DNA from 4 places in the Streptomyces sp. KR55 genome. Region 3 is predicted to be linked to each of the others. Evidence: riboswitches for the same ligand, from Rfam matches in the RefSeq annotation. Region 3 holds a riboswitch; each other region holds the start of a gene.
What was found. Region 3 has a riboswitch for cobalamin ahead of ACTWQJ_RS01775 (ribonucleoside-diphosphate reductase subunit alpha). Riboswitches for the same ligand answer to the same signal wherever they lie in the genome.
Positions count from the first base shown of each region.

Region 1: it holds a riboswitch for cobalamin, as region 3 does, so the genes downstream of both, ACTWQJ_RS16005 (CbtB domain-containing protein) here and ACTWQJ_RS01775 (ribonucleoside-diphosphate reductase subunit alpha) in region 3, are expected to answer to the same signal.
Region 2: it holds a riboswitch for cobalamin, as region 3 does, so the genes downstream of both, ACTWQJ_RS16110 (FecCD family ABC transporter permease) here and ACTWQJ_RS01775 (ribonucleoside-diphosphate reductase subunit alpha) in region 3, are expected to answer to the same signal.
Region 4: it holds a riboswitch for cobalamin, as region 3 does, so the genes downstream of both, metE (5-methyltetrahydropteroyltriglutamate--homocysteine S-methyltransferase) here and ACTWQJ_RS01775 (ribonucleoside-diphosphate reductase subunit alpha) in region 3, are expected to answer to the same signal.

Region 1 is NZ_JBQQCE010000092.1:10,652-15,918, reverse strand. Features, by position in the region: gene ACTWQJ_RS16020 (sensor histidine kinase) at 1-251, shown strand, start outside; partial or broken gene ACTWQJ_RS16015 (response regulator) at 284-912, shown strand; gene ACTWQJ_RS16010 (CbtA family protein) at 965-1,729, opposite strand; gene ACTWQJ_RS16005 (CbtB domain-containing protein) at 1,755-1,976, opposite strand; cobalamin riboswitch at 2,013-2,155, opposite strand; gene ACTWQJ_RS16000 (histidine phosphatase family protein) at 2,268-2,873, shown strand; gene ACTWQJ_RS15995 (class I SAM-dependent methyltransferase) at 2,946-3,608, opposite strand; gene ACTWQJ_RS15990 (TetR/AcrR family transcriptional regulator) at 3,698-4,321, shown strand; partial or broken gene ACTWQJ_RS15985 (3-keto-disaccharide hydrolase) at 4,391-5,122, opposite strand; partial or broken gene ACTWQJ_RS15980 (GMC oxidoreductase) at 5,032-5,267, opposite strand, start outside.
Region 2 is NZ_JBQQCE010000093.1:5,269-10,535, reverse strand. Features, by position in the region: gene ACTWQJ_RS16120 (ABC transporter substrate-binding protein) at 1-715, opposite strand, end outside; gene ACTWQJ_RS16115 (ABC transporter ATP-binding protein) at 724-1,482, opposite strand; gene ACTWQJ_RS16110 (FecCD family ABC transporter permease) at 1,484-2,524, opposite strand; cobalamin riboswitch at 2,627-2,753, opposite strand; gene ACTWQJ_RS16105 (TerB family tellurite resistance protein) at 2,958-3,653, opposite strand; gene leuA (2-isopropylmalate synthase) at 3,948-5,267, opposite strand, start outside.
Region 3 is NZ_JBQQCE010000006.1:28,111-33,377, forward strand. Features, by position in the region: gene ACTWQJ_RS01760 (DUF3311 domain-containing protein) at 1-206, shown strand, start outside; gene mctP (monocarboxylate uptake permease MctP) at 203-1,813, shown strand; gene ACTWQJ_RS01770 (GNAT family N-acetyltransferase) at 1,894-2,400, shown strand; cobalamin riboswitch at 2,453-2,588, shown strand; gene ACTWQJ_RS01775 (ribonucleoside-diphosphate reductase subunit alpha) at 2,712-5,093, shown strand; gene ACTWQJ_RS01780 (ribonucleotide-diphosphate reductase subunit beta) at 5,093-5,267, shown strand, end outside.
Region 4 is NZ_JBQQCE010000110.1:16,497-21,763, forward strand. Features, by position in the region: gene ACTWQJ_RS18195 (hypothetical protein) at 1-1,016, shown strand, start outside; gene ACTWQJ_RS18200 (hypothetical protein) at 1,064-1,207, opposite strand; partial or broken gene ACTWQJ_RS18205 (3-hydroxyacyl-CoA dehydrogenase family protein) at 1,258-1,658, shown strand; cobalamin riboswitch at 1,856-2,079, shown strand; gene metE (5-methyltetrahydropteroyltriglutamate--homocysteine S-methyltransferase) at 2,252-4,570, shown strand; gene ACTWQJ_RS18215 (alkaline phosphatase PhoX) at 4,910-5,267, shown strand, end outside.

The sequences.
Region 1 (5,267 bases), on a different contig from region 3:
ACGGCACCGGCCACCGCGCCCGCATCCAGTTCACCTACACCAAGGCAGGGGTCGACATCACCGTCACTAACCCCAGGTCCGCACGACACGTCAACGGCAGTCCGCGACCCGGCGGCGGACACGGCCTGATCGGCATGCGCGAGCGCGTCACGCTGCTGGGCGGCAGCCTGGAAGCCGGGCACAGGGACGGCACGTTCCGCGTCCACGCCCGCATCCCGGCCCCCGCACCCGACGGAGTACAGCCGACGTGACCCGCGTACTGATCGCCGATGACGACCACCTGATGCGCGCCGGCCTCATCGAACTGCTCACCGCCGACCCGAGCATGGAGATCGTCGGCGAGGCGGCGACGGGACGCGAGGCTGTGACGCAGGCCCGGCGGCTGACTCCCGACGTCGTCCTGATGGACATCCGGATGCCCGACCTGGACGGCATCGGCGCCACCCGGGAACTGACCCGCGACGCCCCGGACGCGAAGGTCCTGATCCTCACCACCTTCGAACAGGACGACTACATCTTCGGCGCCCTGCGCGCCGGCGCCTCCGGCTTCCTCCTCAAACGCACCCGCCCCGAGGAACTGATCGCCGCCGTCCACACCATCGCCGCCGGCGACTCCCTGCTCTTCCCTTCAGTCACCTGCCGCGTCATCGACCGCACCGCCCGCCAACCCGCCCCGACCTGTCCGGCCACTCCCGCCTCGACGCGCTGACGCCCCGCGAGCGGGAGACCTTCGAACTCGTCGCCCGGGGCCTGTCGAACCGTGAGATCGCCGCCGCCTTCGTCGTCGAGGAGTCGACGGTCCGCACTCATGTGAAGCGGATCCTGATGAAACTGGGCCTCCGCGACCGGGTGCAGGCCGTGATCTTCGCGTACGAGACGGGCATCAACCAGCCTCGCCATGCGTCGTCGTGAAACTCGAAGGCCCCGCCGGAGCTTCCGGTCGGGGCCTTCGGAGTGGATGTGCTCAGTTGGGTACGGGAGCCGACTGCCCGGTCTGCTCTGCGGCCGGTGCCGTCCGAGGAACCAGCACCCGTTCCGCCAGCACCGCGAAGACGAGCCCGAAGGCGGTCCACAAGGTCACCTGGACGGCGAGCGCCGCCAGGCGGAACTCCCACAGCACGGCGGCCGGGAAGTGCTCCGGGACGTTGTTGTAGGACGGCAGGAACGCGTACGCGAGCCCGACGACCAAGACGAAAAACGCGCCCGCGGCGAGCGTGGCGTTCCAGTTGCCCAGGCGTGGCGCGAGGCGCTTGCCCAGGATCACGGTGGCGACGGCGAGCAGCACGCTCAACACCACCATCAGGAAGTACAGGGCGGTGCGTTTGCCGACGGTGTCGGGATCGCCGACGGCGGGCGGCTGGGCCGGGTACTTCAGGAACGGCACGACATACACGGCGATCAGACCGGCGGCCGCGAGGAGCAGCGCGCTCACGCGCGGCCCGATGCGGCCGATGCGGCCGAGCGCGAAGCAGTACGCGAGGGCGGCGATGCCGCCGAACGCGACGCCGTACACCAGGACACCGGTGGACAGGCCGGCGGTGGACTGCATCGTGCGGCTGACCAGCTCCTCGCCGTGTTCGCCGCCGTGGGCGTGGGCCTCCTCGAAGGCGATCGCCGCGTCGACGCTCGGCTCGCCCAGGAAGTAGGAGACGACAAGGGCGAGCAGACCCGCGGCGAGACCCGCGAGCATGCCACGCACCAGAAGATTGCGGACGGTTGCCGAGTCCATGGGCTCGTACGTTTCCCCGCCGCCGTCAGTGGCAGGGGAAGCCGAGCAGGTGGCGGGCGTCGTGCACCCACTCGTGGACGTCCTCTCCGCTCATCACGGAGGTGGCGCTCTGTTCGACGCCGACGAAGTAGAGCAGAACCAGCATGAGGATGCCGAAGAAGACCGCCCAGGGCGCGATCGCGCCGATCGGCAGCTTGGTCGGTACGGCGATGGGAGTGGTGGTCGGCTGAGCAGCAGACTGCGCCATGGCAGGCCCTCCTGGGGAACTCGCGTCCCGTCTCGGTGGTGCACAAGGACAACGGGGCGGGTCTGACTTGCCCTGCTCACACCTGGGGGTGCGAACCGGGCTTACAGTGGCGCGACCGTGCCGGAGTCTCACCGGCTTCCGCGGGACCGTCGTCGATGTCCGTCGTGGACATCGCCCGAGAACGTACCGCGAAGCAGGGGGGCGGCCAAGGGCGCACGGGCGCACGCCTGCGAGCCGTGGAGGACCTCAAGTCGTGGGGAAAGCCGGGATGTTGAGCACGGGAACGGGCATATGACGAGCCGAGTGATGTTGATCTCACCCGCGATCAGTTTGGCGCTCCGGGAAGCCCGGTTCGACGACGGTTGCCCGCTCGACGCCACCGGACTCCGGCACGCGCGGGCCGCGGCCGGAACACTGACGGCTGTGGACCGGGCCTGGGTCTCCCCGTCGCTCCGCTGCCGGCAGACGGTCGAGGCGCTCGGACTCGACGCCGCGGTCGTACCGGAGTTGGCGGGACTCGACATGGGTCGCTGGCGCGGCGCGACCCTGGCGGACGTGAGCGCGAAAGAGCCCGAGCAGGTTGCCCGGTGGATGGCGGACCCCGCATCCGCGCCGCACGACGGGGAATCCGTACGGGAGTTCTGCGACCGGATCGCCGCCTGGCTCGACTCTGCCGCACGCCTTGAGGGCCGGACGGTCGCCGTGGTGGATCCCGAGGTCGTACGGGCCGCGGCGGTGCGGGCACTCGGGGCGCCCGAGCCGACCTTCTGGCGGATCGACGTGCCACCGCTGACCGCGACGGAGCTCAGCGGACGGTCCGGGCGCTGGAACCTACGCCTCGGGCAGCCGCTCGGCGGGACGCAGCCCGGCACCGGGAGGCTGCCCGAGCCGCCGTAACCCAGGACGGACCGAACCGTCGTCCCCAACTCCGAGTTGTCACAGGCCCCCGCCCCGACCCGCACCGCCCTGTCACGGCTTCTCCGGCCGCACCCCCTGCACGTACCGCAGCCAGGGCCGCACGTCCCCGCGCCCCCGCACATCGAAGCCCGCGCCCGCGATGAGCCCATCGAGCAGGTCCACGCGGTAGTCCACCATGACATGTCCGGTGACCGCGGCGATCACGTGCCGGACCGGCCGGGTACGCGGGGCCCGGAAGTCGGCGATCATCAGGCGCCCGCCCGGACGCAGCACCCGGTACATCTCCCGCAGCGCGACCGGCCGCAGGTCCTCGGGCAGATGGTGTACGGCCAGACAGCTGACGACGACGTCAAAGGAGCCGTCCGGCGCGCTGAGCGCCTCACCGACCCCGGCCTCGTACGCGCAGTGCGGCTCACGCGTCTTATCGCGCGCGTACGCGATGACCTCGGCGGACGGATCGATGCCGAGCACCGAACCAGTGGGGCCGACGGCCTTCGCTATACGCCGGGTCAGGTAGCCGGTGCCGCAGCCCACGTCCAGCACACGGTCACCGGGGCGGGCGCCGCTGAGCCGGGCCAGGCGGGCATAGGCCCGGGGGCGCATGCCGCCGAAGCACACGGCGCCGCAGAGTTCGTAGGCGCGGGCGTGGGCGATGGTCAGGCCGGGGGTGTCGGGATGCGGCCGGCCATGCTGGAGAAGCTGTCCGAGATTCACTTCACCCTCCTTACTTAGTCATGACTAAGTACATGCCTTGAGCTTAGTCACGACTAAGTAAGAGCGGCAAGAGGCCATACGATGCGGGTGTGAGCGAGACGGCCAAGCGGGCGGAACACGGTACGAGGCGGGTGCGGATGGCCCCGGCCCAGCGCCGGGAGTCGATCCTGACCGCCGCGACGGAGGTGTTCGCCGAAGCCGGTTACCAACGAACCAAGGTCTCCGCCATCGCCGCCCGCGTCGGCGTGAGCGAGCCCGTCGTCTTCCAGAACTTCGGCTCCAAGGCAGCGCTCTACCAGGCCGTCCTGGACCGGGCGGTCACCCACGTCTGCGCGATGCTCACCGAGGCGGTGCAGGCCGGGGAGTCCGTCACGGACCTGCTGGCCGGCTTCCTGGAGCCGGCCCACATGGCGCGCTTCCACGCCCGGGGCTCGCTGGGCTTCCTCTTCGCCGACGCCTTCGCCCTCACCGGCGAGCCCGAGTTGCGGGAGGCGGTCCACGCCGCACACCAGCGCTTCGCCGACACCTTCGCCGAACTGGTCCACCAGGGGCAGCGGGCGGGCACGCTCCGCCGGGACCTCGACCCGCACGCCGCGGCCTGGTGGCTGATGTCCCTCCTGCACGCCCGTACCTTCCGGGCGGCCTTCATGCCCGAACAGTCGGGCCTGGAGGGCCAGTTGGTGGCGATGACGCTGGACACGCTGACCGGTTGATCGCAGCTCCTTGATCCGGATGTTCCTGAACCCGACCTTCCCGGTGTGAGCCTGCAGTCCGATGAAGCCCGATGCCGGGTCGGCGGTCGCGGGCTTGCCGCGCCAGGAGTCGGTGTTGGTGAACACCGTGGTCTGGGCGCCGTTCAGCCTGACTGTGTAGGTGTCGCCGCGGACCTCGATCTCGCAGTCCGTCCACTGGCCGGCCACCAGCGGTGCCGGCCGCTGGTAGGACTGGCCGCCGGGGACGCCCCCGGTCTCGATGTCGTAGATCGCGCCGGTGCGGTGCTTGTCCAGTCCGTCGGGTGCCGCCGTGTCGTCGATCCGGACCTCGAAGCCGGTGTGGACGGCGACCCATGCCTGGTTCACGTACGCGTGCAGCTTGGCCGGGTCGGTCCGGTCGGGGACGGGGCGGCACGGGTCTCGGGAGCGTACGAAGATCCCGGAGTTGTCCTGGACGGATCCGACACGGAGCTGCAGGCGCAGGATGAAGTCGCTGAAGGACTGGCGGGCGTAGTAGAGCAGCCCGAGTTCGCCGCCGACGGGCTGGGGGACGATGGCGCCGTCGATCGGGGCGAAGGCGCCGCCGCCGACGCCGCGCCAGAGGGCGAAGGTCTTGTCGGTGCCGTCGAAGAGGTACCGGAACCCGCTTTCGGCAGCCGGGGGTTGGGCGCGGGCACCAGGTGGTCGCCGGTGCGGCGGGCGAGGGCGACGCCGGACAGCATGGGGTTCGGCGAGCCGATGGTGGGGAGCACGGCGGGGCCGACGGCGTGCAGGTTGTCGCTCTCGTACAGACGGCCCCAGACGTCCGTGACCGAGGAGGACGGGTCCTCGCCCATCCACAGGGTGCCGCTCTCGTGGTGCGTGGAGGAGAGCGTGTCCCGCCGGGCGCTGGGCGCGGGCGGGGTGTTCTGCCAGCCGCCGCTGCCCAGGTACTCGATGGGTCCGC
Region 2 (5,267 bases), on a different contig from region 3:
CCGCCTTGCCGATGATCTGGTCGGGCGCGGCGTATCGGCCGGAGGTGAAGGGCTGGTCCTCACCGCTGTCGTAGAGGAACACCTTGGGACGGTCGGCGCCCTTGGGTGCCTTCGCCTCGACGTCGGCCACCTGCTTCCGGAAGCCGGCGATCAGCTCGGCCGCCCGCTTCTCCACGCCGAACAGCTTGCCCAGGTTGGTGAGGTCCTCGTACAGCGCCTGCAGCGGCGGCATGATGCCCCGGGAGATCTCCGTACGGCCGTTGCGGCAGGACTCGGTGAGGATGTACGAGGGGATGCCGAACTTGCGCAACGCGTCCGGGGTGAAGCCCGCGTCCTCACGGAACCCGTAGTTCCACCCGGCGAAGACCAGGTCCGCACGGGCGTCCAGGACGTTCTCCTTCGTCACCTGGTCCTTCGACAGCCACGGCACCTTGTCGTAGCCGTCCTTCCACGGCACCCCGCCCAGGTCGCCCTTGTCGTCGGGCATCACGAACCCGGCCATCCGGTCCTCCAGGCCGAGCGCGAACATCAGCTCGGTGATCCCGACGTCGTTGGTGACGACACGGCTCGGAACCTTGTCGTAGGTGATCTTCTTGCCGCAGTTAGTGAGGGTGACGCTCGATGCGCCGTCGGCGGGCGATGTGTCGACCTGCGCGCCGCACCCCGTGGCGAGGGCGGCGAGGCAGAGGGCGGCGGCGACAACGGGCTGGCGCATGAAGGTCCTTAGGGGAGGAGGTCGAAGAGAAGCTGGACGGCGCCGGTCTCCGGGTGCCGTACGGGATGGGCGCGCACCCCGAACACCTCGGCGAGCAGCTCCGGTCGGAGCACGTCGTGCGGTGGCCCGGAGGCCACGACCCGGCCCCCCTCCACGACGTACAGCAGATCGCAGTGCGCGGCGGCGAGGTTGAGGTCGTGCAGCGCGGCCAGCACGGTCAGCCCGCTGGCGCGGACGAGCGACAGGATGTCCAACTGGTGGGCGATGTCGAGGTGGTTGGTGGGTTCGTCGAGGACGAGGACACGGGGCTGCTGGGCGAGGGCCCGGGCGATGAGGACGCGCTGCTTTTCACCGCCGGAGAGGGAGAGGAACCCGCGGCCGGCGAGATGGGTGACCCCGGTCCGGTCCATGGCCTCGGCGCAGACGGTCCGGTCTTCGGCGGCCGTCCGCCCTTGATGCGGCAGCCGTCCCATCCCGACGACCTCGGCGACGGTGAAGTCGAACTCGGCCGACGACTCCTGCGGCAGCGCGGCCAGCACCCGCGCGACGGTCCGCGGATCCATCGCGTGCACGTCGTCACCGTCGAGCCGCACGGTACCGCCGCTCGGTCGCAAGGCCCGGTACACGCACCGCAACAGGGTCGACTTGCCACTCCCGTTGGGCCCGACGAGCCCCACGAACGCCCCGCTCTTCACGCTGAGTCTCAGATCGTCGACCAGCCGGACCGCACCGGCGGCGACGGACACGTCCTCGACGTCGAGCCGCATGTCAACGACCTCCGAACGCGTAGCCGCCGCGTCGCATCAGCAGCAGGAAGGCGGGCACCCCGACGACGGCGGTGATGACCCCGACCGGCAGTTCGGCCGGGGCGAACAGCAGCCGCGACAGCACATCCGCCCACACGAGCAGGACGGCCCCGGCGAGGGGAGCCACGACCAGCACGCGCCGGTGATCGGCACCGACGAGCATCCGTACGACATGCGGCACCATCAGCCCGACGAACCCGATGGCCCCGCTGACGGCGACGACGGTCCCGGTCACGGCGGCGGTGACGAGGAACAACTCCCGCCGTAGTCGGGCCGGTTGCACTCCGAGTGCTACGGCGGTCTCGTCCCCCATGGCAAGGGCGTTCAGCGACTCTGCGCGCCGGGCAAGCCATGCCCACCCGGCCGCCACGGTCACGGCGGCGATCGGTACCTTCCCCCAGGTCGCCCCGCCCAGACTCCCGAGCAGCCACATCATCGCGGACCGGGCGGCCTCGCCGCGGGCGGCGCCGAAGACCATCACCGTGGTCACGGCCTCGAAGCCGTACGCCAGAGCCGTCCCGGTCAGGATCAGCCGCAACGGGGTGAGCCCGTGCGTTCCGGACCGGGCAACGGCGTACACGATCGCCATGGCGGCGAGCGCGGACCCGAAGGCGGACAGGGACAGAGCCCACACCCCGAGCCCCGCGAAAACACCCAGCAGGATGACGGCATTGGCTCCCACAGCGGCACCGGACGAAATCCCGAGCACGAACGGATCGGCAAGGGCATTACGCACCATGGCCTGCACGGCGACCCCGACGGCAGCGAGCCCGGCCCCGACGACGGCGGCGAGGACGACGCGGGGCAGCCGGATCTCCCAGACGATGGTGTACGGGGCGACGTCACCGGCGTTGACCGTCCCGCCGCTGAGCCCCGCCCACAGGAAACGGAAGACGCCGGCCCAGCCGAGCCCGGCGGCACCGAGGCCCACCCCGCACAGCAGGGAAAGGGCGAGTAACAGCCCGAGCCCAAGGGACAGCGGCACGACGGGTATTCGGCGCACGGTCGGCGGGTCCTTCGCCTCGGGCCGCCTGATGAACGAGAGCAAGGAGACGGCCCGCACGGCCGAACCGCGCGATCCCCTTCCCGCAGTCCACGGCGAGCAGTCACAGGGTCACGAACCGCGGGTAATCGGGCTTGCGCGAACCGTCCACCGGGGCGGCCACGCTTACCGTTGCGGGTCAGCGCCGGACTCTCACCGGACTTCCCCCACGGGACGCGGGGGGAGCGTAGCAAACCGGGCATCGGTCGACATCGGCGCCCTGCGTTCCCGCGGGAGCGGCCCAGGCAGCCTCGTATGGGTGGAGGTCCCTGGTTCGGGCTCGACGTCACCCTCCAAGGACGGTGACCGGTTGTCGGTCACATCGTCGCAGGAGTCACCTGCCCCGACTCGTAGGCCACGATGACCAGTTGGGCCCTGCGTCTCGCGTTCGCGCTCAGGACGGCGTCCGCGCCGCCGCCAGCAGACGGCTCACCTCGTCCGACGTGATGGTGAGGGCGGCGCCCACGGTGGTGAGAACCTCGCGTTCGGCGGGAGTGTAGGGGCCGTCGGCCAGGGCGATGCGGGCGCCCTGGAGGAGGATCGACTCGCGGCCGGCCGGGGCGAGGTGCGGGGCGAGCGGGTCGAGGGCCTCGTGCAGCTCTATGGCCAGCCCCGGTCCGCAGGGCGCCCCGAAGACCCGTCCGGTGTCCGCGGCCAGCGCCTCGACGAGGGCGCCCAGCTGTTCCTCGGTGCAGTCCTCGAACCCGGCCGCACGCACCGTTCCCGCGGCGGCCGACAAAGACGTACGGGTGCGGGTGCCGCCCGCGGCCAGCACCGCGAGGGCGACGGTGTGCACGGCGTCGCGGAGCATCGCCGAGAAACGGCTGGTGGTCGGATGGTCGAGGACGTCGGCACCGAAGTGGCGCCGGCAGGCCGCGCACTCCACGACCGGCCCGGTGTTGCCGCGCGGCAGCACGGGCAGGCCGAGCAGGATGAAGCGGCGGCGGCCGGTCAGCCGCTGGTAGTTGCGGTCGCCCCCGCAGCCGGGGCAGAAGAACTCGCCGTCGCCGACGGCCGTCCATGCGGTACGGGTGCCCAGCATGCGCGAACGCCTGGTGGCACGGCCGTTTCGTCCCCGTCCTGGCAGCACGTCGCACCTCCCGTAACCCCACGGCAACATCGCCGCGCTTGCGTGATGTTAGCCACATCGGTGAGGCGGAGTCAGTACCCAGGACGAGACCTTTCCGTGACCTGCACAGGTCAATGGCCGGAAACCGACGGCCCCGCCCACCGACAAACGGCGAGCGGGGCCTCTGAACCCCGGTTAGGGCAGCGCCCTTAAAGGGGCGCGGGGAACTGCGTGACCAGCCACAGGGGCGCCGCAGAAGACCGACAACCGATCGCGGCACCCCCCTATCGCGGCCCAACCCAGCGGAGCGAACCCTCAGCGAGCCGCCCGGTTGACGGCCGAGACGACCGCCTTCAGCGAGGCACGTGTCGTGTTCGCATCGATGCCGACGCCCCACAGAACCTTTCCGTCGATGGCGCATTCGATGTAGGAGGCGGCCTGCGCGGAGGCGCCCTCGCTCATCGTGTGCTCCTGGTAGTCCAGGAGCCGGACGTCGACGCCGATGCCCTGCAGCGCGTGGAAGAACGCGGAGATCGGGCCGTTGCCGGTGCCGACCAGCGTCGTCTCGACGCCGTCGACCTCGGCCTCCACGGTCAGCGTGTCCACGCCGTCCCGGTCGGTCGTGGACTGGCCGTTCTTGACCTGGATACGGCCCCAGGGGTTCTGAGAGTTCGGCAGGTACTCGTCCTGGAAGGTCGCCCAGATGTCCTTCGGCGTGACCTCACCGCCCTCGGCGTCCGTCTTCGCCTGGATGATCTTCGAGAACTCGATCTGCATCCGGCGCGGCAGGTCCAGCTTGTGGTCGTTCTTCAGGACGTACGCGATGCCGCCCTTGCCGGACTGCGAGTTGACGCGGATGACGGCCTCGTAGGAGCGGCCGACGTCCTTGGGGTCGATGGGCAGGTACGGCACCGCCCACTCGATGTCGTCGACCGTGACACCCTTGGCCTTCGCGTCGGCCTCCATGGCGTCGAAGCCCTTCTTGATGGCGTCCTGGTGGGAGCCGGAGAAGGACGTGTAGACCAGGTCGCCCACGTACGGGTGGCGCGGGTGGACCTCCATCTGGTTGCAGTACTCCCACGTACGACGGATCTCGTCGATGTCGGAGAAGTCGATCTGCGGGTCGACGCCCTGCGAGAACAGGTTCATGCCCAGGGTGACCAGATCGACGTTGCCGGTGCGCTCGCCCTGCCCGAACAGGCAGCCCTCGACGCGGTCGGCGCCGGCCATCAGCGCCAGCTCGGCGGCGGCGACGGCAGTACCGCGGTCGTTGTGCGGGTGGACCGACAGGCAGACGTACTCGCGGCGGGAGAGGTTGCGGCCCATCCACTCGAAGCGGTCCGCGTGCGTGGAGGGCGTGGAGCGCTCGACGGTGGCGGGCAGGTTGAGGATGATCTCGCGGCCCGGGCCGGGCTGCCAGACGTCCATGACCGCCTCGCAGACCTCCAGCGCGAAGTCCAGCTCGGTGTCGGTGAAGATCTCCGGCGAGTACTGGTAGCCGAACTCGGTCTCCGGGCCCAGCAGCTTCTCCGCGTACTCCATCACCAGCCGGGTGCCGTCGACGGCGATCTGCTTGATGTCGTCCTTGGAGCCGCGGAAGACGACCCGGCGGAACACCGGGGCGGTGGCGTTGTA
Region 3 (5,267 bases):
TCGCCCTCTGCCTCATAGCGCCCTTTGTGGCGATGCTGTGGGTCGGTTCGTACGCCAAGACCGACCCGGCCTTCCTCGGCATCCCGTTCTTCTACTGGTACCAGATGGCCTGGGTGGTCATCTCCACGGTCCTGACGATGATCGCGTACCAGCTGTGGCAGCGTGACCAGCGCGCCCGCAAGTCCGAGGGGGGTGCCGGGTCATGAAGGACGGCGTGAACGGCGTCGCACTCACCGTCTTCATCCTCTTCTTCGTCGCCGTGACGGTCATGGGCTTCCTGGCCGCACGCTGGCGCAAGGCGGAGAACGAGCACAGCCTCGACGAATGGGGTCTGGGTGGCCGGTCGTTCGGCACCTGGATCACCTGGTTCCTGCTCGGCGGTGACCTCTACACCGCCTATACGTTCGTGGCGGTCCCGGCGGCGATCTACGCGGCGGGCGCGGCCGGCTTCTTCGCCGTGCCCTACACGATCCTCATCTACCCGATGATGTTCGTCTTCCTGCCGCGGCTGTGGTCGGTCTCGCACAAGCACGGCTACGTCACCACCTCGGACTTCGTCCGCGGCCGCTTCGGCTCCAAGGGCCTGTCGCTGGCGGTGGCGGTGACCGGCATCCTCGCCACGATGCCGTACATCGCGCTCCAGCTGGTCGGCATCCAGGCCGTGCTGGACGTCCTGGGCGTCGGCGGCGGCGAGAACACGCACTGGTTCATCAAGGACCTGCCGCTGCTGATCGCCTTCGGTGTGCTGGCCGCCTACACGTACTCGTCGGGTCTGCGCGCGCCGGCCCTCATCGCGTTCGTGAAGGACACGCTGATCTACCTCGTCATCGCCGTCGCGATCATCTACATCCCGATCAAGCTGGGCGGCTTCGACGACATCTTCGCCGCGGCGAGCGACAAGTACACCGAGGCGGGCGCGGGCGGGCTCGTACCGACCGACGGTTCGCAGTGGACGTACGCCACCCTGGCGCTGGGCTCGGCGCTCGCGCTGTTCATGTACCCGCACAGCGTGACGGCCGTGCTGTCCAGCCGCAGCCGGGACGTCATCCGCCGCAACTCCACGATCCTGCCGCTGTACTCGCTGATGCTCGGCCTGCTCGGCCTGCTCGGTTTCATGGCGATCGCGGCCGGTATCAAGGTGGAGAACGGCCAGCTGGCGATCCCCCAGCTCTTCGAGAACATGTTCCCGGACTGGTTCACGGGCGTCGCCTTCGCGGCGATCGGCATCGGCGCGCTGGTGCCGGCGGCGATCATGTCGATCGCGGCGGCCAACCTCTTCACCCGGAACATCTACAAGGACTTCCTGAAGCCGGACGCCACGCCCGCACAGGAGACCAAGGTCTCCAAGCTGGTGTCCCTGCTGGTGAAGGTGGGCGCGCTGATCTTCGTCCTCGGCATGGACAAGACCGTCGCGATCAACTTCCAGCTCCTGGGCGGCATCTGGATCCTGCAGACCTTCCCGGCCCTGGTCGGCGGCCTGTTCACCCGCTGGTTCCACCGCTGGGCACTGCTCGCCGGCTGGGCGGTCGGCATGATCTACGGCACGGTCGCCGCGTACGGTGTGGCCTCGCCGACGCAGAAGCACTTCGGCGGCTCGTCGGCGGAGATCCCGGGGATCGGGGAGATCGGGTACATCGGCCTGACGGCGTTCGTCCTGAACCTGGTCGTGACAGTGGTCCTCACCTTCGCCCTGAAGGCCGCCAAGGCCCCGGAGGGCATCGACGAGACAAGCCCGGAGGACTACACGGGGGAGGCGGGCGACCCGGGAGTGCAGGCGGAACTGCCTCCGGCGACTGCCAACGCCGCTCACTGACCACACGAAACCCCCAGCGGGACGCCGAGAGCAAGAAACTCGGCGGCCCGCTGCCGTACCCCTCCGGCACACTCGCCTTCATGGACATCACGATCCGGCAGGCAGTGCCCGACGAGTACGAGCTCATCGGCGAAATCACCGCCCAGGCCTACCTCCAGGACGGCCTCCTCGACTTCGGCGAGAGCGACGAGTACCTCGTCGAACTGAGAGACGTGGCCAAGCGAGCCGCCGCCGCAGACGTCCTGATCGCCGTGGCGGACGGACACGTCCTGGGCGGCGTGACCTTCGTACCGTCCGGCGGTCCCATGGCCGACATCGCGGGCCCCGGCGAGGCCGAGATACGCATGCTGGCCGTGGCTCAGGAGGCGCGAGGCCGTGGCGCCGGCGAGGCGCTCGTCCGCACCTGCATAGTCCGCGCACGGGCCATCGCCGGCTGCACACGCATCGTCCTGTCGACCCAGCGCACCATGCACACCGCCCACCGGATCTACGAACGCCTGGGCTTCACCCGCACACCCGAACGCGACTGGAACCCCGTACCGCACCTCGACGACATCACTCTCCTCACCTACCAGTTGACGCTCTGAAACCAGCAGGACACAACATCTGGGGGTGCTCCGCGAACCCGGCACAAGATGTATGCTCATGCTCGCTGTCGCGCAGGGGAATCCGGTGCGAATCCGGAACTGTCCCGCAACGGTGTACTCGTACACGTATGCCCGCATGTCGTCGTACGAGAGTCAGTCCGAGGACCTGCCGACAGTGCGCCCGGCCATCCGGCCCGGGTGCCATGACGTCCGGGCCTCGTGGAATGGGCCGGTGGACGCGACGCCGTGTGCGCTCGTGAGCTGCCCCCTGCCCTCCGCAAGGCCCCGTGCCGAGCGAGGGAGAGCCCCACGTGACCATCGCGCCAGCCGAACCGGCTTCAGCCTCAGTGCCTCCGGTCGAGAGCGACGGTCCGGGAGCCGCGCTGCTGCGGACCCTGACCGAGCTGACCGCCGACCTCCCCGACGCCGACCCCGGACGGGTCGCCGCCGCCGCGCTGCGCGGCCGGTCCGCGCGGGCGGACGAGACGGAGCTGCGCGAGCTGGCCACGGAGGCGGCCGCCGGCCTCATCTCCGAGGACCCCGCCTACTCCCGGCTGGCCGCCCGCCTGCTGACGATCAGCATCGCCGCCGAGGCCGCCTCCCAGGGCGTCACGTCCTTCACCGAGTCCGTCGCCGTCGGACACCGCGAGGGCCTGATCGCCGACCGCACCGCCGAGTTCGTGCGCATCCACGCCGACCGCCTCGACGCCCTCGTCGACCCCGAAGCCGACGGCCGCTTCGGCTACTTCGGCCTGCGCACCCTGCACAGCCGCTATCTCCTGCGGCACCCCCACACGCGCAAGGTCGTCGAGACGCCCCAGCACTTCCTGCTGCGCGTCGCCGCCGGCCTCGCCGAGGACACTGTGTTCGGTTCAAAGACGGGCCCCCGGTCCGTCGACGAAGTCGCCGCGCTCTACGGGCTCATGAGCCGCCTCGACTACCTCCCGTCCTCCCCCACGCTCTTCAACTCCGGTACGCGGCACCCCCAGATGTCGTCCTGCTACCTCCTGGACTCCCCCAAGGACAAGCTGGACTCCATCTACGACCGCTACCACCAGGTCGCCCGCCTCTCCAAGCACGCCGGCGGCATCGGCATCGCGTACTCCCGCATCCGCTCCCGCGGCTCCCTGATCCGCGGCACGAACGGCCACTCCAACGGCATCGTCCCGTTCCTGAAGACCCTCGACGCCTCGGTCGCCGCGGTGAACCAGGGCGGGCGGCGCAAGGGCGCGGCCGCGGTCTACCTGGAAACCTGGCACTCCGACATCGAGGAGTTCCTGGAGCTGCGTGACAACACCGGCGAGGACGCCCGGCGCACCCACAACCTCAACCTCGCGCACTGGATCCCGGACGAGTTCATGCGCCGGGTCGACGCCGACGAGCAGTGGTCGCTGTTCTCGCCGTCGGACGTGCCCGAGCTGGTCGACCTGTGGGGCGAGGAGTTCGACGCGGCGTACCGCAAGGCGGAGGCAGCAGGCCTCGCCAAGAAGACCATCCCGGCCCGTGACCTCTACGGCCGGATGATGCGCACCCTCGCGCAGACCGGCAACGGCTGGATGACCTTCAAGGACGCCGCCAACCGCACCGCCAACCAGACCGCCGAGCCGGGTCACGTGGTCCACTCCTCCAACCTCTGCACGGAGATCCTGGAGGTCACCGACGACGGGGAGACGGCGGTCTGCAACCTCGGCTCGGTCAACCTGGGCGCCTTCGCCGACCCGGCGACCGGCGGCATCGACTGGGAGCGGCTGGACGCCACCGTCCGTACCGCCGTCACCTTCCTCGACCGCGTCGTGGACATCAACTTCTACCCGACCGAGCAGGCGGGCCGGTCCAACGCCAAGTGGCGTCCGGTCGGCCTCGGCGCGATGGGCCTGCAGGACGTCTTCTTCAAGCTGCGCCTGCCCTTCGACTCACCCGAGGCCAAGGCCCTCTCCACCCGCATCGCCGAGCGCATCATGCTCGCCGCGTACGAGGCCTCCGCCGACCTGGCCGAGCGCAACGGCCCGCTGCCGGCCTGGCAGAAGACCCGTACCGCGAAGGGTGTTCTGCACCCCGACCACTACGGCGTCGAGCCGGCCTGGCCGGAGCGCTGGGCGGCGCTGCGGGCGCGGATCGCCGAAACGGGCTTGCGCAACTCCCTGCTTCTGGCCATCGCGCCGACCGCCACGATCGCCTCGATCGCCGGTGTGTACGAATGCATCGAGCCGCAGGTGTCGAACCTCTTCAAGCGCGAGACGCTGTCCGGCGAGTTCCTCCAGGTCAACTCGTACCTGGTGCAGGACCTCAAGGACCTCGGCGTCTGGGACACCCGCACCCGTGAGGCGCTGCGCGAGGCGAACGGCTCGGTGCAGGACTTCACCTGGATCCCCGAGGACGTACGGCGGCTCTACCGCACGGCGTGGGAGATCCCGCAGCGCGGCCTGATCGACATGGCGGCCGCCCGCACGCCGTTCCTGGACCAGTCCCAGTCGCTGAACCTGTTCATGGAGACGCCGACCATCGGCAAGCTCTCCTCGATGTACGCGTACGCCTGGAAGCAGGGCCTGAAGACGACGTACTACCTCCGCTCCCGCCCGGCGACCCGCATCGCCCGCGCGGCGCAAGCCACCGTCCCCGTACAGCAGCCGGCCCCCGACGAGGCGGTCGCCTGCTCCCTGGAAAACCCCGAGTCCTGCGAGGCCTGCCAGTAATGCCCAGCAATCAGAACCTGCTCGATCCCGGCTTCGAGCTGACCCTGCGCCCCATGCGCTACCCGGACTTCTACGAGCGCTACCGGGACGCCATCAAGAACACCTGGACCGTGGAGGAGGTCGACCTCCATTCGGATGTGTCAGATCTCGCCAAACTGTCACATGGTGAGCAGC
Region 4 (5,267 bases), on a different contig from region 3:
CCAACACCTACAACTGGGGTGACCTGAGCGGCAATCCGCGCCGTATGACCGAGCACTACTTCGACGCCCACCTGTACGTCACCAACTGGGGCACCCACCGGCTGATGCTCCGCCTGCCCAAACAAGCCCTGCCTCTGCATACCGCACAGCCATACTGCCTGGACCACCATGTCCAGGCCTGGACCACCCGCACCCACCTCCTGCTCGAAATGACCAGCGAGGACGAGGGTGGCGACTGGGTCGAGGGAGCCGACGACTCGCTGGCGGCCCTCATCGGCGTACGCGACGAACTCGCCACCGGCGACCTGCGCCCTCTCTACCTGGCCTGGCTCTCCGCGCTCACCGCCTGGGAACTCGAGGACGACGACGAAGAGGAGTACCACACCTGCCCGGAGCCACCCGTCCCGGCCGGGCTCGGCGAACTGACCGCCTCGCAGGCCGCGCTCGCGGACTTCCTGCGCGTGGATGCCGACCTGCTCGCGGTCGCGGCCCAGGCCAGTTCCGCCGCGCCCAAGAAGTCGGCCAGGCCCACGAAGAAGGAACTCGCTCCGCTTATCGCCGCTCTGCCCCAGAAGGAGAAGGACGCTCTGCTGCTGCGGCTCGCCCTCGGCCCCGAACCCCGGTTGCGTACCGACCTCATGCACCGCCTGCGCGGCAACACTGCCCCGACCACCGTCCCCGGGCGCCGCTCCGCCGCCCACCTCCTGGACGCCTCCTACACGCGGCGCACAGAACGCCGACAGCGCGCCGAACACGTACGAGCCGCAGCCCGCGACCGACAGCCAACCGCCCTTGCCCGTGACGCCGAAGCCGCCTGGCAGCAGATCGAGGCACACATCGCCGCCAAGAAGACCAGCGCCTACGACCAAGCCGTCACCCTCCTTACGGAATTGCGCGACGCCTACGCGCACACCGAACGAGACAAGGACTTCCGGCAGCGCCTGACCCGCCTGCGCGAGGACAACCAGCGCCGCCCCGGCCTGATCCACCGCCTCGACCGCCACGGCCTCCGATAGCCCCGCTCGTTCCGAGACCGGGCGGGCTGGGCCGTTCCCTCCCCGCCTCAGGGAAGCAGCGTGAACGCGGGAACATGATCGGGCACGAGCGCCCGGAAGTGCCGAGGGTCGAGCGTCACGACATCCGCCAGCTTCAGCCGCTCCGCCACAGCGACCCCCGAAGCATCCGCGACACGCAGCGGAAAGCCCACTCCACCATCGTCGACAGCCTCAACGCCGCCCCGGAAGGCTGAGCTTGCTGATCGTGTCCTCCCTGCGCACGGCACCGAAGACGGTCGCCACCGTCGAGGACTTCGCCACCCACATGCTCGGCAAGACGGTCGTGCACTCCCAGGACCGGGCGGGCTTCGTCGTCGCCGCGCTGGTCATCCCGTACCTGCTGGCGGCTATCCGCATGGCCGCATCCGGCTTCGCCACCGCCACCGATATCGACACCGGCATGGAACTGGGCTGCGTCCACCCATGGGGCAGCTGAAGCTGGGCGGACCTGATCGGCCTCGACACCGTCGCCTCGATCGCCGAGTCGCTGTACGACGAGTTCAAGGAACCCCTCTACGCCCCCACTGCTCCAGCGGATGGTGGAGGCGGGGCTGCTAGGCCGCAAGACCGGCCGAGGGGTTCCACATGTACGGCCATGGCTGAGCGGCTCTCGTGCGACCGGGCTGCGGGCCCGGACCGCACCCGCCAGCCGAGGGATCCGGCGGCTGCTCACAGGCGGAGGGCGGGAAGCGCGTGTGCGGCCGTTCCCGTCCTCGGCCTGCCTTAATCGCATCGGTCAGGTGTGCCACGTCACCATCCGAATGCTGGATGTGACCCGACGTGGCCCCGGACCGCCCCCTAGGCTGGCCGGTGCAGCTGGTACGCCCCGTCCGTCAGACGGGATGCGTCGTAAGAGGGAACCCGGTGGGAATCCGGGACTGCCCCGCAGCGGTGAGCGGGAACGACCGCCGTCATACGCACTGGGTCCGGTGAAGAGGGCCTGGGAAGCGACGGCCAGTAGGTGTCCTCACGTCGTGAGGACGTGCCCGCGAGTCCGAAGACCTGCCAACTGCCCGCGCACGAACCGCTCGTGCACGGACATCCCGGTGACCTCGAGGGCGGGTCGGCGTACATACCAGGCGGATCGACGGCGCAGTATCACGTACGGCGCGAGGTCGCTTCTGCCCGGTCCGCACCCTTCGCGCTCTCGTCCCGTCCCCGGGATCTCAGGGATTCATCTCGCGAAGGAGATCTCCGTGACTACCAAGTCCGCAGCCGCGGCAGCACGGTCCACCGTGTACGGCTACCCCCGCCAGGGACAGAACCGGGAACTCAAGAAGGCGACCGAGGGCTACTGGAAGGGCCGCGTCACCGCCGACGTCCTCCGTGCCACCGCCGCCGACCTGCGCCGCACGAACTGGCGGCAGCTCGCCGAAGCCGGCCTCCACGAGGTGCCGACCGGTGATTTCTCGTACTACGACCATGTCCTGGACACCACCGTCATGGTCGGCGCGATCCCCGAGCGGTACCGGGCGGCCGTCGAGGCGGACGCCTTGGACGGCTACTTCGCCATGGCCCGCGGTACACAGGATGTCGCGCCGCTGGAGATGACCAAGTGGTTCGACACCAACTACCACTATCTCGTCCCGGAGTTTGGCCCGGACACGGTGTTCACTACCGACTCCACCAAGCAGGTCGCCGAACTGAAGGAAGCCCTCGCGCTGGGCCTGGCCGCCCGGCCCGTCCTGGTAGGCCCCGTCACCTACCTCCTGCTCGCCAAGCCCGCCCCCGGCGTGCCTGCGGACTTCGTCCCGCTCACCCTGCTGGACCGGCTGCTGCCCGTCTACGCCGAGGTCCTCGCCGATCTCCGGGCGGCCGGCGCCGAATGGGTGCAGTTGGACGAGCCCGCCCTCGTGCAGGACCGCACACCGGCCGAGTTGAACGCCGCCGAGCGGGCCTACCGCGACCTCGGCGCCCTCACCGACCGGCCGAAGCTGCTGGTCGCCTCCTACTTCGACCGGCTCGGCAACGCCCTGCCGGTGCTGGCCAAGGCCCCGGTCGAGGGGCTGGCGGTGGACTTCACCGAGGGCGCCGCCGCCAACCTCGACGAGCTCGCCGCCGTCGGCGGACTGCCCGGCAAGCGCCTGGTCGCGGGTGTGGTCAACGGACGCAACATCTGGGTCGACGACCTGGAGAAGTCCCTCGCCACGCTCGGCACGCTGCTCGGTCTGGCCGACCGGGTCGATGTGGCCGCCTCCTGCTCCCTCCTCCACGTGCCGCTGGACACCGCGGCCGAGCGGGACATCGACCCCCAGATCCTGCGCTGGCTCGCCTTCGCCCGGCAGAAGGCCGCCGAGATCGTCACCCTCGCCAGGGGTCTGGCCCACGGTACGGAAGTGATCGCCGCGGAGCTGTCCGCGAACCGCGCCGACCTCTCCTCCCGCGCCCACTCCCCCATCACCCACGACACGGCCGTCCGCGCCCGCGCCGCCGCGGCCACCGAGGCGGACGCCCGCCGCTCCCAGCCGTACGCCGAGCGGACCGCCGCCCAGCGCGCCCACCTGGGCCTGCCCCTGCTGCCGACCACCACCATCGGCTCCTTCCCGCAGACCGGCGAACTGCGCACCGCCCGCGCCGACCTGCGCGCGGGCCGCATCGACCCGGCCGGCTACGAAAAGCGCATCAGGGCCGAGATCCAGGAGGTGATCTCCTTCCAGGAGAAGACCGGCCTGGACGTCCTGGTGCACGGCGAGCCCGAGCGCAACGACATGGTCCAGTACTTCGCCGAGCAGCTCACCGGCTACCTCGCCACGCAGCACGGCTGGGTCCAGTCCTACGGCACCCGCTACGTCCGCCCGCCGATCCTCGCCGGTGACATCTCGCGCCCCGAGCCGATGACGGTGCGCTGGACGACATATGCCCAGTCGCTCACCGACCGGCCGGTCAAGGGCATACTCACCGGCCCGGTCACCATGCTCGCCTGGTCCTTCGTCCGCGACGACCAGCCGCTCGGCGACACCGCCCGGCAGGTCGCCCTCGCCCTGCGCGACGAGGTGAACGACCTGGAGGCCGCCGGCACGTCCGTCATCCAGGTGGACGAGCCCGCGCTGCGCGAGACCCTACCGCTGCGCACCTCCGATCGCCCCGCCTACCTGGCCTGGGCCACCGAAGCCTTCCGGCTCACAACGTCCGGCGTACGCCCGGACACCCAGATCCACACCCACATGTGCTACGCCGAGTTCGGCGACATCATCCAGGCCATCGACGACCTCGACGCCGACGTCATCAGCCTGGAAGCCGCCCGCTCCCACATGCAGGTCGCCCGGGAACTCGCCGCCCACGGCTACCCCCGTGAGGCGGGACCCGGCGTGTACGACATCCACTCCCCCCGCGTCCCGAGCACCGAGGAAGCCGCCGACCTGCTGCGCACCGGCCTGAAGGCCATCCCCGCCGAACGCCTCTGGGTCAACCCCGACTGCGGCCTGAAGACCCGCGGCTGGCCGGAGACCCGCGCCTCGCTGGAGAACCTGGTCACCGCGGCCCGCACGGTCCGCGGCGAGCTGCCCACCTCCTGACCGGAGCGCTTCCGGAGGCCGGGGTGCCCACCGGTGCCCCGGCCCCGGTGTGCCAGTAACGACGCCCCACAGCATCGGTGAGCGGGAATCGCCAACGGCCCGGGGCACCTTGGCCTGCTTCCCATCAAGAAATCTGCACCAGTTGGTCCGGGGGAATTCCCTGATGGTTCATTTGGTGACGGGCTGATCGTTTCTGCGCCAAATCTACTCACCGGTTGGCCGGGAGGAGTTGGTCCAAGGGATCCTTACCGTCCCCTGCCAGGGGCCCTAGGGTCCCCGGTGACCAGTCGGCGGCGCTCAACAAGCCATCGTTCGCCCTTCTTTGACGAAGGAGTACCTGTGGAACGTCGCAACTTTCTACGCGGTGCAGTGATCGGCACCTCGGCCGCCGTATTCGGCGGCACCCTCATGCACGGCGCGGCCTACGCGGCCCCGGCCCAGAACGGCACCAGCCCGTACGGTGGCCTGCTGGCCGCCGACGCCAACGGCATCATGCTGCCCAGCGGTTTCACCAGCAGAGTCATCGCCCGCTCCAACCAGACGGTCCCCGGCACCTCCTACACCTGGCACGGCGCCCCCGACGGCGGCGCCTGCTTCGCCGACGGCACGGGCTGGATCTACGTCTCCAACGCCGAACTGGGCAGCGGGGCCGGCGGCGCAAGCGCCGTCAAGTTCAACTCCTCGGGCACCATCACGG